One region of the Paenibacillus ihbetae genome, then DNA from elsewhere that is predicted to be linked to it. Evidence: riboswitches for the same ligand, from Rfam matches in the RefSeq annotation. Region 1 holds a riboswitch; each other region holds the start of a gene.
What was found. A riboswitch is a leader RNA that binds a small molecule or an ion and turns the genes downstream of it on or off. The one in region 1 is predicted to bind cyclic di-AMP.
Positions count from the first base shown of each region.

Region 1 (4,214 bases):
GCTTCAAAGAGCACCTCCAGAAAATGCTCCTCCAGCATTCCTTCGGATACCGTGAGCAGGAGGGCAACCACAAGTACGGCTACCAACGAACTCATGACCACTGCTAGTGCCCGCAAAACCGTTTCAATCGCAATTTTGCGCTGGAAGGCATGGACCTGACCACCGCCACGGAAGGTTTGGATGGTTGCCAGTATGAGTACCACAAGCGTGTTGATCTTGATGCCTCCTCCCGTTCCGCCTGAGGCTGCTCCGATAAACATCAGAATGATGATAATAAACTGGGAAGCCGCCAGCATGCTGCTGATGTCAATTGTGTTAAACCCGGAGCTTCTTGGAGTCATGCCCTGGAAGAATGCTGCGAGCACCCGCTCGCCTCCGTTCAAATTCCCGAACGTAGCCGGATTCCAGCTTTCCAGTATGAGAATGGCTGCAAACCCGAACACGAACAGGATACCCGTTCCAAGAATGACAATCTTGGAGTGAAGGGACAGCTTCCTCCAGGAGCGCTTGCGGAAGAGATCGACGACGACTATGTACCCGAGTCCGCCAATAACAAAGAGCATAACAATCGTTATGTTGACGACAGGATCGCCGACGAAGGAGGAGAGGCTGTCTGACCACAGGGCAAAACCGGCGTTGTTAAAGGCAGAGACGGAATGAAAAAGCCCATAATAGAGCGCTTGTCCCCAGCCGAGCTCATGCCACCGAATGGCAAGGAGAATTGTTCCGAGCGTTTCAAAAGCAAATGAGATCAGCACCATATACAGGGATAGTTTGACCAGTCCCTGTGCCGATGTGGAGTGGGTCGTTTGCTGGATCAAGAGGCGCTGCTTTAACCCGATTCTTTTCCCCAAGACGATGGCTACCATGACACCAAAGGTCATAAAGCCCAATCCCCCGACTTGAATCAGAATCATAATGATGACTTGACCTAAAGTCGAATAGACGCTCCCAGTATCCACGACAACTAGGCCATTCACGCAGATTGCGGATGTGGCTGTAAATAATGCATTCAGCAACCCTACGGATGTACCGCTAGTAGAAGACTGAGGAAGCGCAAGGAGCAAGGTGCCGATTAAGATTAAGATGGTAAATACGATCAGGATGAGCTGAGGGGGGCTCATATTGTTTTTTTGCTTGTTGATGAACATTTCGAATCTGCTGGGGATGGATTGATGGTTCGTTGGGTTACTGCCCATAATCCTTCTCCAGGCCAAGGGGGGGCGATGCTTGACTTAAGAAAAACGAAGCGTCTACGACTTTCCCCTGACTTATCTTTAAATAGTTAAATCCCCGATCCGTTTTTATACGTAACAAGCCGGTTTCGAAATCCGTGTTCAGTTCCTTGAAGAACAGCCCCTCAGCGACAACTTCCCCGTCGTCTTCACCTTTACGGATCAGATATTGGCCATTTTTGCTGACAACCGTAACCGGAATTCCACGCTCGTGAGTCTCCACGATGTGTTGATCCATTCGCTGTACAGCAACGATGTGCAAATCCGTCTCGCCGATTCGATTAAGCAGCTCATTGACGAATGAACCCTGTGTAATTTCCTGCCACCGTGTTTGGCCGGATTGTCCGATGATCAGCTGCGTTATCTGATACTGCTTGGAGGTTTCGGCGATAATATCCGAAGCTTTTTGACGGTTATGATTAGGCTTGGTGATAAACGTAGCGCCATATTCGTCACAGATCGTTTGCCAAAGGGCCATAAACTTCTCTTGTTCGAGATCGAGTTCATCCGCAGCCATGGGGATGACGCTCATAACATAGAGGGGACATTGCAGAAGTCTGGCAAGCTCGCCGCCTCTCCGAATCAGTCGTTCGCCGTTTGGACCATAATAAACACACACCATAATTTTCTCGTGATGTATCATGAATGCATCTGCTCCTTTCTAATCAAGCGGCTTGAGTCTTCCGGACCCAAGGAAAAAAGCCCGGTAGCAGAGACAATCTGCTTCCAGGCTTTGGACTGTGTTCCGAATAAACAAGTCAAAGTTGCACGGGCGTTATCTCTCGAGACGCTGACGAGGTTAGCTGTCGGATTCGGGTCTGAGAGTCCCCGTTCTTTCCGCCTTGGAAAGAATTCACCCCTGAAGCCGTTAGCGGCTTCTCTGGTTCCCCCGCTCCCCAAGTGGTGGGGATTAAGCGATCAATAATATAAGATTATCGAAGTATATACTAAGCTAGGTAAATCTAAATGTAAACCTTGATCCCGAAGTCTCATGTGACGTTATTGAAACGATGCAGCTTAATCTATACTTAGGTATTTACGCGATTTCCCTCGCGAGGTTTCGGACTTTTCAATAATTATTCGATCTTGCTCTAATTAGTTATTCGGTCTCCTTGACGGGATTCGACAGCTTAAGCTTGCTAACCAACGGTTTTATCGTCAGCCCCTGTGCAAGAAGCGAAAACAGGACGACGCTGAATGTAAGGACGAGGATATCGTCGCGCCCTTTGAAGGAGGCGGGCAGGCTTAGCGCAAGTGCAATCGATAAGCTCCCTTTTAAGCCGCCCCAATTCAGGAGAGCTTTCCAGGATGACGGAAAATTCCGCAGGAAGCTCAAGCTGGTATAAACAGCGACCGTTCTTCCAATCAGCACGATAAGGATGGAGGTGATAATCAGCGCCCATTTATCCGTGAAATCAATATGCTTGATTTCAAGGCCGATCATAAGGAATATCAATGAATTGGCAACCAGGGTAATGACATCCCAGAACGAGTTGATATTCATCTTCGTGGTTTCGGACATTCCGATCCGGCTGCCGTAGCTGCCGAAGATCAAGCCGCTTACGACGACGGCGATAACACCCGAGACATGAAAGTGCTCGGCAATAAAGTAGCTTCCGAAAAACAGCAGCATCGAAAAGGCAATCTCCAGCGGATAATCGTCATAAAAACGAATGAGCTGCGAGAACAGAAAGCCGAGGATGGCTCCAATCGCAATCCCGCCCAAGCTAAATTGAAGAAAGAGCCAAATGCCGCTGCCTATGCCTGCCCAGCCCATCTCTATATATGAAAGCAAGTATACCGATGAAATTTGAAATAACACGACGGCGATGCCGTCATTAAAAAGCGATTCCCCTTCGATAATGGTCACCATTTTCTTGGAAACGCCAAGGGATTTGAAGATGGAGATCACGCTAATCGGGTCCGTTGCGCTCATAAGCGCTGCAAAGGTAAAAGCAACAGGTAAAGGCAGTCCCATGATGCCATACATCGCCAGAGCGATAATAAGGAAAGACAAGAAGGTGCCGCCGATCGCCAGGGCAGCCACTGGCTTGCTCTGTTCCCGTAAGTGTGAGAAAGGAAGCTTTAATGTGGCGTCTCCAAGAAGGATAGGCAGAAACAAGGAGATGATGATCGCCTGGAATACATTTGATTGCGTAATAAAGGTTTCGGCTTCGTCCAGCACGGGAATATGCAGCAATCCAAGCAGCAAACCTACTACGACGAGTGCAATCGAATAGGGTTGGTTTACTTTTTTGGCAAATGCGATAACCCCCATCGATATCGCAAGTAAAATTAACAATTGAACGAAGACCTCATTGAAATGATGCATAGAACACCCCTCGCCTCAGGATATTTGTTCCAGTAATTGATTGTACCCGAATCCGGACGATTCGCCAAACCAAAATAATGGGGAGACCGGTCCTTAGCTAGATATTATCCATCGAAATGAGGAAGGGAATGCATAAGATGTTTATTCGTTGTTCAAAACATAGGGGAACCATTGATCGATTGAGGAGATGAGCGTATGAATGAGCTATGGAATGATCTGTGGAATGAGGTATGGAAGTCCCTTGCTTTAATTATTTTTGGAATGCTGGTGCTCCGCATCTCCGGCCGAAAATCAATCTCTCAAATGACCGTACCCACAACCATTACGATGATTTCGATCGGAACGATTATTGTTCAACCGATCGCTGATGAAAACTTAGTTCTGACCCTTACAGCGGCTCTGGTCTTTATTCTGGTTCTCATCCTTGTCGAATTTATGCAAGTGCGTTGGAGCCGGTTTGAGAAGTGGATAAAGGGACCAGCCGTTATCGTTATAGAGAATGGGCAGCTTCAATTGCAGAATATGAAAAAGCTGAGGTTAACCGTAGATGCGCTTGAGATGAAATTGCGGCAGCAGGGGATATCCAAACGAAATGATGTGAAAACGGCTACGATCGAGCCCAACGGGCTGCTTGGTTATGAACTGCA
Region 1 covers NZ_CP016809.1:4,039,578-4,043,791, forward strand. The annotation lists gene BBD41_RS17905 (TrkH family potassium uptake protein) at 1-1,199, opposite strand, end outside; gene BBD41_RS17910 (adenine nucleotide alpha hydrolase family protein) at 1,189-1,878, opposite strand; cyclic di-AMP (ydaO/yuaA leader) riboswitch at 2,010-2,162, opposite strand; gene BBD41_RS17915 (cation:proton antiporter) at 2,335-3,567, opposite strand; gene BBD41_RS17920 (DUF421 domain-containing protein) at 3,763-4,214, shown strand, end outside.

Region 2 (4,214 bases), 240 kb from region 1:
ATCCGTATTTCAGGAAGATATAGCTGAACAGCAGGCCGATAATGACCAGCTCAATCGGGCGGGACACCACCGGGTAAATCGGATACAGCGTATGGCCGAGCGCCCAGATGATCGAGGTGATCAAACTCGCGACAAAGGTGCTGCGCACGATCTTCTTCACCATTCTAATGCCGAACAGCCGGTATACCGCTTCCTCCGATATGCCTGCGAGCCAAGCCATCAGCGGAAACAGCCATGGATAGAGCATGTTGTAAGGGGACTGCGAGGCATCGGTCGTGGACCAGGTGTTCAAGGTCAGGCCGAGCGCGATGAAGATCAAGGACTGGATGCCGAGCAGAATGAGTGCCCACATATAGCCCACCTTCATGCTGTCCAGGACATAGCGCCCGTATCCGGGCTCCTTGGCCCGCGGCCACGGATTAAGCCCGTCTTCCTTCCGCCATAGGCCGCTTCCGCCGACAAGCGAGAAATAGAGCAGAGCGGAGAAGATGAGGGAATAAATGGCGTAGAAGATCATAATCCCGATGATCCCGGTCTCGGACATTCCTTGTGCCTTAAAGACCGGAACCAGGTTGTACGTATTCAGCATCTGGATGACAAACAACAGGACGGACAGCAGGATACCGCGCTTAAACGAGGTGTAGGCCCGGGTCTTGACGCTGTAGACGATGGCCAGGATACCGAGCACAAGCGTAAACAAACCGTAACCGACGAGCGTCAGCAGCGTTGCGTCCTGCGTCTGCTTGTTGACATAGGCGGTGTGCGCTGCCGGAACCGAGAATGCCGGCTCGAAGGAACGCAGCTTTCCATGCTCAAAGGTAAACGCCAGCTGCAGCCTCGAATCCCCGATCGCCGCTTCCGTGACGGTATACTTCAGCGTGGGTTCGCCTTCCCGGGTGGAGAGCTGGAGCTGCGTCGCATCATATCCGGCCCACTTGAGCCACGGCTCGGCGAGAGCCTGCTTCTCGGCCAGCGTCATGCCCTCCTCCACCAGGAGCAGCATTTGCTTGCGGACCTCCCCTTGATTCAGCTCGATCCGGTCGTAAACGGAGCGGGCGGAATCATAGGAAAATCCGGCGATGCCGGCATTTTGCATATGTACATCCACGTTCAGCGCATCGCCGCCCGGCAAGGTGAAGCGGACACGGTATACATCGTAAGGGTATTTGGCTCCGTAGCTCTTATTATAATCCCGGAGCTTCTTCTCTTTCGCCAAATATCCGTACAGCTCGGAGTTGGACTGGTATGTAACAAGCGTGTCTTCCCCTTCGGCAGCAGGAAATCCTAAATGCTCGCTCGCGAACCGTGACGCGGCTTGTGCAGCCTCCTCTTTGGAGATGATTTTCGGATAGGGCGTATCGGTTGACTCGAAGGAAGTGGATGGGAGTACCTGAAAAACAAGAAACAGGATCAGGCCGATAATGGCCGGGGCGATAAGCTTCTTCAGGTTAGGCGTCAGCTTCAAGGGCTCTGCGGCACGGTTCATGAAATTCCTCCTCTTGATTTTAGTGCTTTCCGATATGAATAACCGGCCCCGCAACATGCGGATCATAGAGTCAATATAACATACATATGAAGAACAAGCCCTGCTTATCCCAAAGCCCAATAATGAAATAAAACGCTGAAAATGAATGAAAGGTTTCGAAAACGTTAGAGAATGATATCCTTGTACTCTTGAATATGCCCAAATCGCCCTTATTTAAAGTCTTTTTGGTAAAAAAACGGCGTTGGGTTCCCTCCCGGATTGCGTTATAATCACATCATGCTTTCAAGGAACTGAATAGACCAGCCGAATTTCGTACTGAGAACGGGGGAACCATGTAATTGGGGTGAATTTCATGATCTCTTTCGGATCATGGATAGGGCGGCCTGTGATAATGCCCGAATCCGTCAGCTAACCTCGTAGGCTGCTGCACAGGAACCAGACCGTTAAGGGCACTGTTTTCCAGTGTCTTTTTTCGTTGATTTTTTTGGAGAAGGTGAAACATTGAACTCAAAATTGAATTGGCTTAAGCTGTCACCTCCGCAGATCCTTGCGCTCGGTTTTGCGGCGGCGATCCTGGTCGGAACCCTTCTGCTCATGCTGCCCGTATCCAGCAGGACCGGCGAACCGATCGCCTGGATTGACGCCATGTTTACGGCAGCTTCAGCCGTCTGTCTGACCGGGCTTGTCGTCGTGGATACAGGCACAAGCTTCAGTGCCTTCGGACATACGGTGATCCTCCTGCTCATTCAGCTCAGCGGGCTCGGGTTTATGACGATGGCAACCCTGTTCGCCCTGGTGTTTAAGCGCAAGATATCCCTCAAGGACCGGCTTGTTCTGCAGGAAGCGATGAATCAGTCCTCGATCGAAGGGATCGTTCGTTTAATCCGGCGGGTGTTTATCTATTCCCTGACCTTCGAGGCATGCGGAGCCTTACTATTTACTCTCCGCTGGGCATGGGATATGCCTATTGGAAAAGCCATTTATTTCGGCCTGTTCCATTCCGTTTCGCTGTTTAACAATGCGGGCTTCGATCTGTTCGGCGATTTTCATAGTCTCACCGGTTATGTCGATGATCCGCTGGTGAACATCGTATCCATGCTATTGATCATATCCGGCGGTATCGGGTTCGTTGTATTATCCGATTTGATCGATTTCCGTCAAAAAAGGAAGCTTTCGCTTCACTCCAAAGTCGTTCTCTCGATGTCGGGATCTTTGATATTTATCGGGGCGATCATCATATTCATTTTTGAGTTTACCAATCCGCTAACGCTGGGCTCCTTGGATGGGGGAGGCAGAGTGCTTGCCTCGTTCTTCCAGTCGGTCAGTCCGCGAACAGCGGGCGTAAATTCGATAGATATCGGCGGCCTCAGGCAAGCCACGCAATTTTTCATTATTATACTTATGTTTATCGGAGCGTCGCCTGGCTCGACGGGGGGCGGGATCAAGACGACAACCTTTATGGTTATGGTAGGGGCCGTGTTCGCGATGATGAGAGGGAGAGACGATATCGTTATGTTCCGGTATCGCCTGGCCCAGGAGCGCGTGCTTAAGGCGCTGACGATTGCGCTTCTGGCGCTGCTGCTCGTATTGACGGTGTCCATGATTCTGTCCACGACGGAGGATGCGGATTTCCTGGAGATTTTATTCGAAACGACCTCGGCCTTCGGCACCGTCGGCTTATCGATGGGCTTGACGCCAGATCTGACGGTGCTCGGCAAAATACTGATCAGCTTGACGATGTTTGCCGGACGTCTCGGTCCGTTGACGCTGGCTTATGCACTGGGGCCGAAAAAGGGTAAAGAATTGTATCGTTATCCGGAAGGCAAAATGATTATTGGATAAGGAGTATAGGAGAGACATGAAACCAAAGCAATTTGCAGTGATCGGTTTGGGGCGGTTCGGCTCGAGTCTGGCACTGGAACTGATGGAACTAGGCTATGAAGTTCTCGGCATTGACCGGAACGAAGAGGTCGTCGAGGATATGAGCGAGCATTTGACCCATACGGTGGTCGCGGATGCTACGGATGAGGAGATGCTGAAATCGCTCGGCATCCGCAATTTCGACTGCGGGATCGTCGCGATCGGAGACGATATCCAGATGAGCATTCTGTCCGCCATTCTGCTCAAGGAACTCGGTGTATCGACCGTCGTGGCCAAAGCGATTTCCGTGCTGCACGGCCGGGCGCTGCAGAAGCTGGGCGTGGACCGGGTCATCTTCCCGGAGCGGGATATGGGGATCCGTGTGGCTCACCAGCTGGTTACGCCGAATCTGCTCGACTATATCGAATTATCTAAGGATTATTTGATTGTGGAAATGACGGTAACCGATTGTATGGACGGCAAGACGTTAAGCGAACTGAACACGCGCGTCCGTTACGGTGTCACGGTGGTTGCCCTCAACAAGCGATCCGGCATTATCGTTGCGCCGACGGCGATGGACGTGGTTAATGCCGGCGATGTTATGGTCGTCATCGGCTCCAACGACAATGTGGAACGGTTTGAGACCGAAGTCGTGAATCTGCAGCAGAAATAATACAAAAAAACCTGACGAATTTCTAGGTCGTCAGGTTTTTTCGCTGCTTCTCTTCCGCAAGGCTCCGGAAGAGCACCTCGGTCTCGTTAATCCAGCGACGGGCGGCGCTGCTGAGCTCTGAAGCATCCCCGTAAATCAGGGATGTCGTCCGCCGCGTCTCCATGAGCGCGGGGATGTGAATGTCCACAAGCCCGT
Region 2 covers NZ_CP016809.1:4,283,775-4,287,988, forward strand. The annotation lists gene BBD41_RS19115 (CPBP family intramembrane glutamic endopeptidase) at 1-1,486, opposite strand, end outside; cyclic di-AMP (ydaO/yuaA leader) riboswitch at 1,778-1,924, shown strand; gene BBD41_RS19120 (TrkH family potassium uptake protein) at 1,988-3,328, shown strand; gene BBD41_RS19125 (potassium channel family protein) at 3,345-4,019, shown strand; gene BBD41_RS19130 (LysR family transcriptional regulator) at 4,042-4,214, opposite strand, start outside.
Region 2: another riboswitch for cyclic di-AMP. It lies ahead of BBD41_RS19120 (TrkH family potassium uptake protein); the one in region 1 lies ahead of BBD41_RS17910 (adenine nucleotide alpha hydrolase family protein).

Region 3 (4,214 bases), 1.8 Mb from region 1:
CCGGGCCGTGGGCGAGGCACTGGGCATCGATATCAAATGGAACAGCAAGACTCAAACCGTGCAGGCGGTAAAGAACGGCACCGATAACACAACCGAGGTTCAGCTCAGAGTCGGCAGCACCACCGCCGTGGTGAATAAGAAGAACGTCAAGCTGCCTGCAGCGCCCATCATGCGCGAGGGACGCGTGCTGATTCCGCTCAGCTCGTTCAGCAGCCAATTCGGGGCTTCCGTAAAGTGGAATCAGGCAACGCGCACCGTATCGCTCAAATCACCGAAAAGCAAAATGCATCTGCGGGCCTTCTATGCCATTGAATCCTTCAAAGAGCGGGATATTATTCAATGGATGAATTCCGTCGCCTTTGGCTGGAGCCGAATTGACCGTAACGGCGAATTCACCCTTCAAGGGGTTGAATACCGCATGCCGGAAGCCGCCGGAGACATCACGCCCCAGTCACTTGTAGCCGATGCGGAAGAACAGGGCATTAAGCCCTATCTGATGGTATATGCACTGGACGGTAACGGCGAGCTGACAAAAATGATGAGCGACGCCTTGCTGCGGATGAAATCGATCGACGGGATTACCGCCGCCGTTGCGGACAATGGGTTCGGCGGAGTCGTGCTTGATTTCGAAGGATTGGGCTTCAAGCTGGATGCCGCCTCCCAGCAGAAGCTGCTGAACCAATACGTGAAGGACCTTAGAGCTGCCTTGCCGAAAGGGGCTGCCCTGTCCTTGGCCGTACCTCCGTTAAACAGCGCCTATAAAGGGTATGATTACAAAACGCTTGCATCGATTGCCGACGATCTGATTATCATGGCATACCAGTATCACCCGGTTGGCAACAAAGACCGAAAGCCGGAACCGAACACGCAAGTGCAGCAGGCCATTCAGCTTGCTTTGGATGCCGGGGCACCCAAGGACAAGCTGCTGCTTGGTATCAGCCTGGGCAGCGAAACGGAGAACTCCATCGACGACAAGCTTGGTCTGGCCAAGCGCTATCAGCTGAAAGGTGCGGCATTGTGGCGGCTCGGTATATTCAGAGTCTACGGTGATGATATCGAAGGCGCCATGAACAAAGCGGTGATCAAAGAGTGATCCGTAATAAAGGTTGAAGCGTGGATGAGTCCATCCTTCCTCTCTTCACCATACAGGCTGCCGGTCGCTATGGACCTGCAGCCTGTTCAGCTTGTTCAATGCTTCCGTGATAACCGAGCATCTCTGACAGCCAATGAAACGACACAGGCTATGAATTAGCCGATGCCACTCTTCCGCATGACCGGCACAAAAAAAATGACCTCCGTTGTAAACAGAGGTCATCATCAAGACTTATGTATGTATTCGGTGCAATCAATAAAAATCGACCATAGGATTCCTTTACTAGGACTTTCAAGACTTGCATCGTGCAGAGAGTCGGATCATGATCAAGGATTAGCTGGTCTAGCTAACGCTTCCTACCAGCTTCGCATATTCCTCTTGGCCTAGCACCCGACGTGCGGTAACATAACGAGGCTTATAGTAAGAATCGCTAAGCTTGCTGATTCGAACACCCTTGCTGCTTGAAGCATGTGCGAACTGCCCGTCTCCAATATAAACGCCAGCATGTGAAATTCCCTTGCCGTTCGTGTTGAAGAATACCAGATCACCGACACGCAGCTCTTCCTGGTCTACATGCACGCCTACTTGGGCTTGTCCTTGGGAAGTGCGCGGAAGGTCAAGATCAAAATTACGGAACATATACAGAATAAATCCGGAGCAATCAAATCCGCTTGTGGTTGTTCCGCCCCACTTGTACGGTGTTCCTACTAACTGCTTCACTTGCTGCTGAAAGTTAGGCTGCTGATCGGCAAACGCTGTCACGGCACCGGAAGAAAAAATGATTGCGGATCCTAGCAAAGAAATGACCAATTTCTTCAAAATATATTCTCTCCTTCGATGCCTACGGAGTTAGCTAAGGGTTCGGCTGAAGGTCACCTATATTCCCTCTACTACAAGAATAATTCACCCAGGACGGTTCCCCCGTTTTCTTTAGCGAAATTCGGCAAAATTCATTAACATTTTGTAACCCTTTCTTAATATAGTATACAAGCTAGCAAACTGTCAATAATATCCGATAAATCTATCGTTTTTTAGATATCGCCGTCGAATCGAAAGAGTTTCAACAGTGTTTTTACTATATGAAAGGTCACATAGTCATGACATTTATGTTAAAATTGTTTCCGTTTTCTCGTGCGGCGAAATTCTTCATATAAGAAGCCGGCAGCTAAGGCGCCGGCTTCTGTACTAGCAAATGCAAGCTGTATGAAATCACATGTGGTTTATCGACTCGGCATGCCGCAGCAGGACGTCTGCCGCCATTTCTGACAGATGCTTGCCTCGCTGCGCCCCGACTTCATTCTCAAAGCTGCCCAGATTCCCCTTCTCCAGCTTCTTCGTCAAACTGTTCGCGATCCCTGCGTTCCGGATATCCCCGCTGCTCAGGAACCGCTCGATCAGGGCGATCATATCGCCGGGGCTCGTCACCGTCTGAAATTCAATCTCGGCTGCTGCCGTATTGCCCGCTAGATCTGCTCCTTCCACGGTCAAGACATGATCACCGAGCGGAAGCTGATACAGCGGGATAGCTTCACCGGGTGGGACGGGTTGGCCGTCCAGCTTAATGACCGTCCGGCTTCCATCAATGCCGGAAACGGAGTCGGTCATATGGATGACCGGCGTCCAATCGCTGGAGACATTCCATCCTCCCTCTTTTGCCGGTGGCTCTACCCGAATGTCCGGCGGGGACAGATCAATGGCCAATGGAACGGATTGGATGCTTTCTTCAAGACCTGCAGCGTTGACAGAGCGGTAATATAGCGCAGCCGATGCCGCTTCCTGGTCCAGAACGATCGGCCCCGAGTAGTGAGTCCAGGTAACGCCGTCAAAGCTGTAGACGGTTTCGGTAACGGTCGAACCGTCGTCTTGCACGCTCAATTCAACGGTAACTGGCACCGTGTACCAGCCGTTCAGGCCGTTAGGTTGTTCCGGCGTTAATTTGGAAGCCGTGTGCGGCGGCGTATCGTCATCTTCCCCGTAAGGCTCGGGAAGAACCGGCATCATGGTCGGATCCCAGCCATCCGATCCTTTCATCATCATGGGAACCGTGTACAGATTGGCTTCGTCCGGCGTGAGCTGCTTCGACCAATTCGCGCGGGCCTCGGCTGCCGCGCCAGGTCCGGTATTGTTATATTCGTAGTATTTGGCGGTTTTCTCGTTATCCGGCCTTCCCCAGTTATGCCAGCCTTTATCGTGCACGATTCCTTCCATTTCCGAGTTCATGAACAGCACATGGGCAAACGGTCGCCATGGACGCCCAAGATAAACATCGAAGATTCCGCCCGCTCCCGTAATTTTGCTGTTGATGAACAAATATCCGTAAGATTGATTTTCCGGGGTGCTGGCGGCTGTAATATATCCCCCTGAACGGACATTGTGAATGACGCTCTGGTCAAACACGCCGATTCCTGGTCCGTAAATAAAATCAACCGCTCCTTCAATATAGCTGTTCTTCACGTACACCCGTTTCCCGGCATTGTTCACAAAGAACGTGTCCTGATATCCGAGCATTCGTACATTGTTGAAATAGGCCCGATCGCCCCGCAGATCGATTGCCGCCGCCGGGCCTTGGGCACCCGCTCCATTCGCAAACGTGATGTTCTCGGCGGTAAAATCATCGGATTCGATTGCAGTGGCACGCTCATTGAATCCGGTGCCCGTTATCCCGGTATAGGTGATGACCGTCTCTTCCTTGCTCTCGCCGATCAAGCTCACGGCATGCTTCGTTTTGGGAACGGTAACCTGCTCCTCATAGATCCCGTTACGGATATAGATTATCGCTCGGTCCGTATTGCCATCCGGGATGGAGTCTATCGCGGCTTGAACGCTCGTAAACATACCTGTACCGTCCTTGGCCACGATGATGATCGAAGCAGGCGTTGCGCCTTGAGGATAGCTTCCGACTCCCGGTCCGTTCCCGTTTACCGACCTGACCGAATAATAATAGGTTTTACCTGTAACGACATCCGTATCGATCAAACCGGGCTGCCGCAAATCAGACGCGATGACCTTACCTTCTTCGTTTCTGGATTCCGACCTTGTAACTTGGTAAGAAGCCGCACCTTCTACGGCTGACCAGGAGAGCTTGACGCGGTTCTTGCCCGGGTTCAATCGAAGATCAGCC
Region 3 covers NZ_CP016809.1:5,840,924-5,845,137, reverse strand. The annotation lists gene BBD41_RS26275 (stalk domain-containing protein) at 1-1,093, shown strand, start outside; gene BBD41_RS26270 (C40 family peptidase) at 1,436-1,912, opposite strand; cyclic di-AMP (ydaO/yuaA leader) riboswitch at 1,916-2,049, opposite strand; gene BBD41_RS26265 (pectinesterase family protein) at 2,303-4,214, opposite strand, start outside.
Region 3: another riboswitch for cyclic di-AMP. It lies ahead of BBD41_RS26270 (C40 family peptidase); the one in region 1 lies ahead of BBD41_RS17910 (adenine nucleotide alpha hydrolase family protein).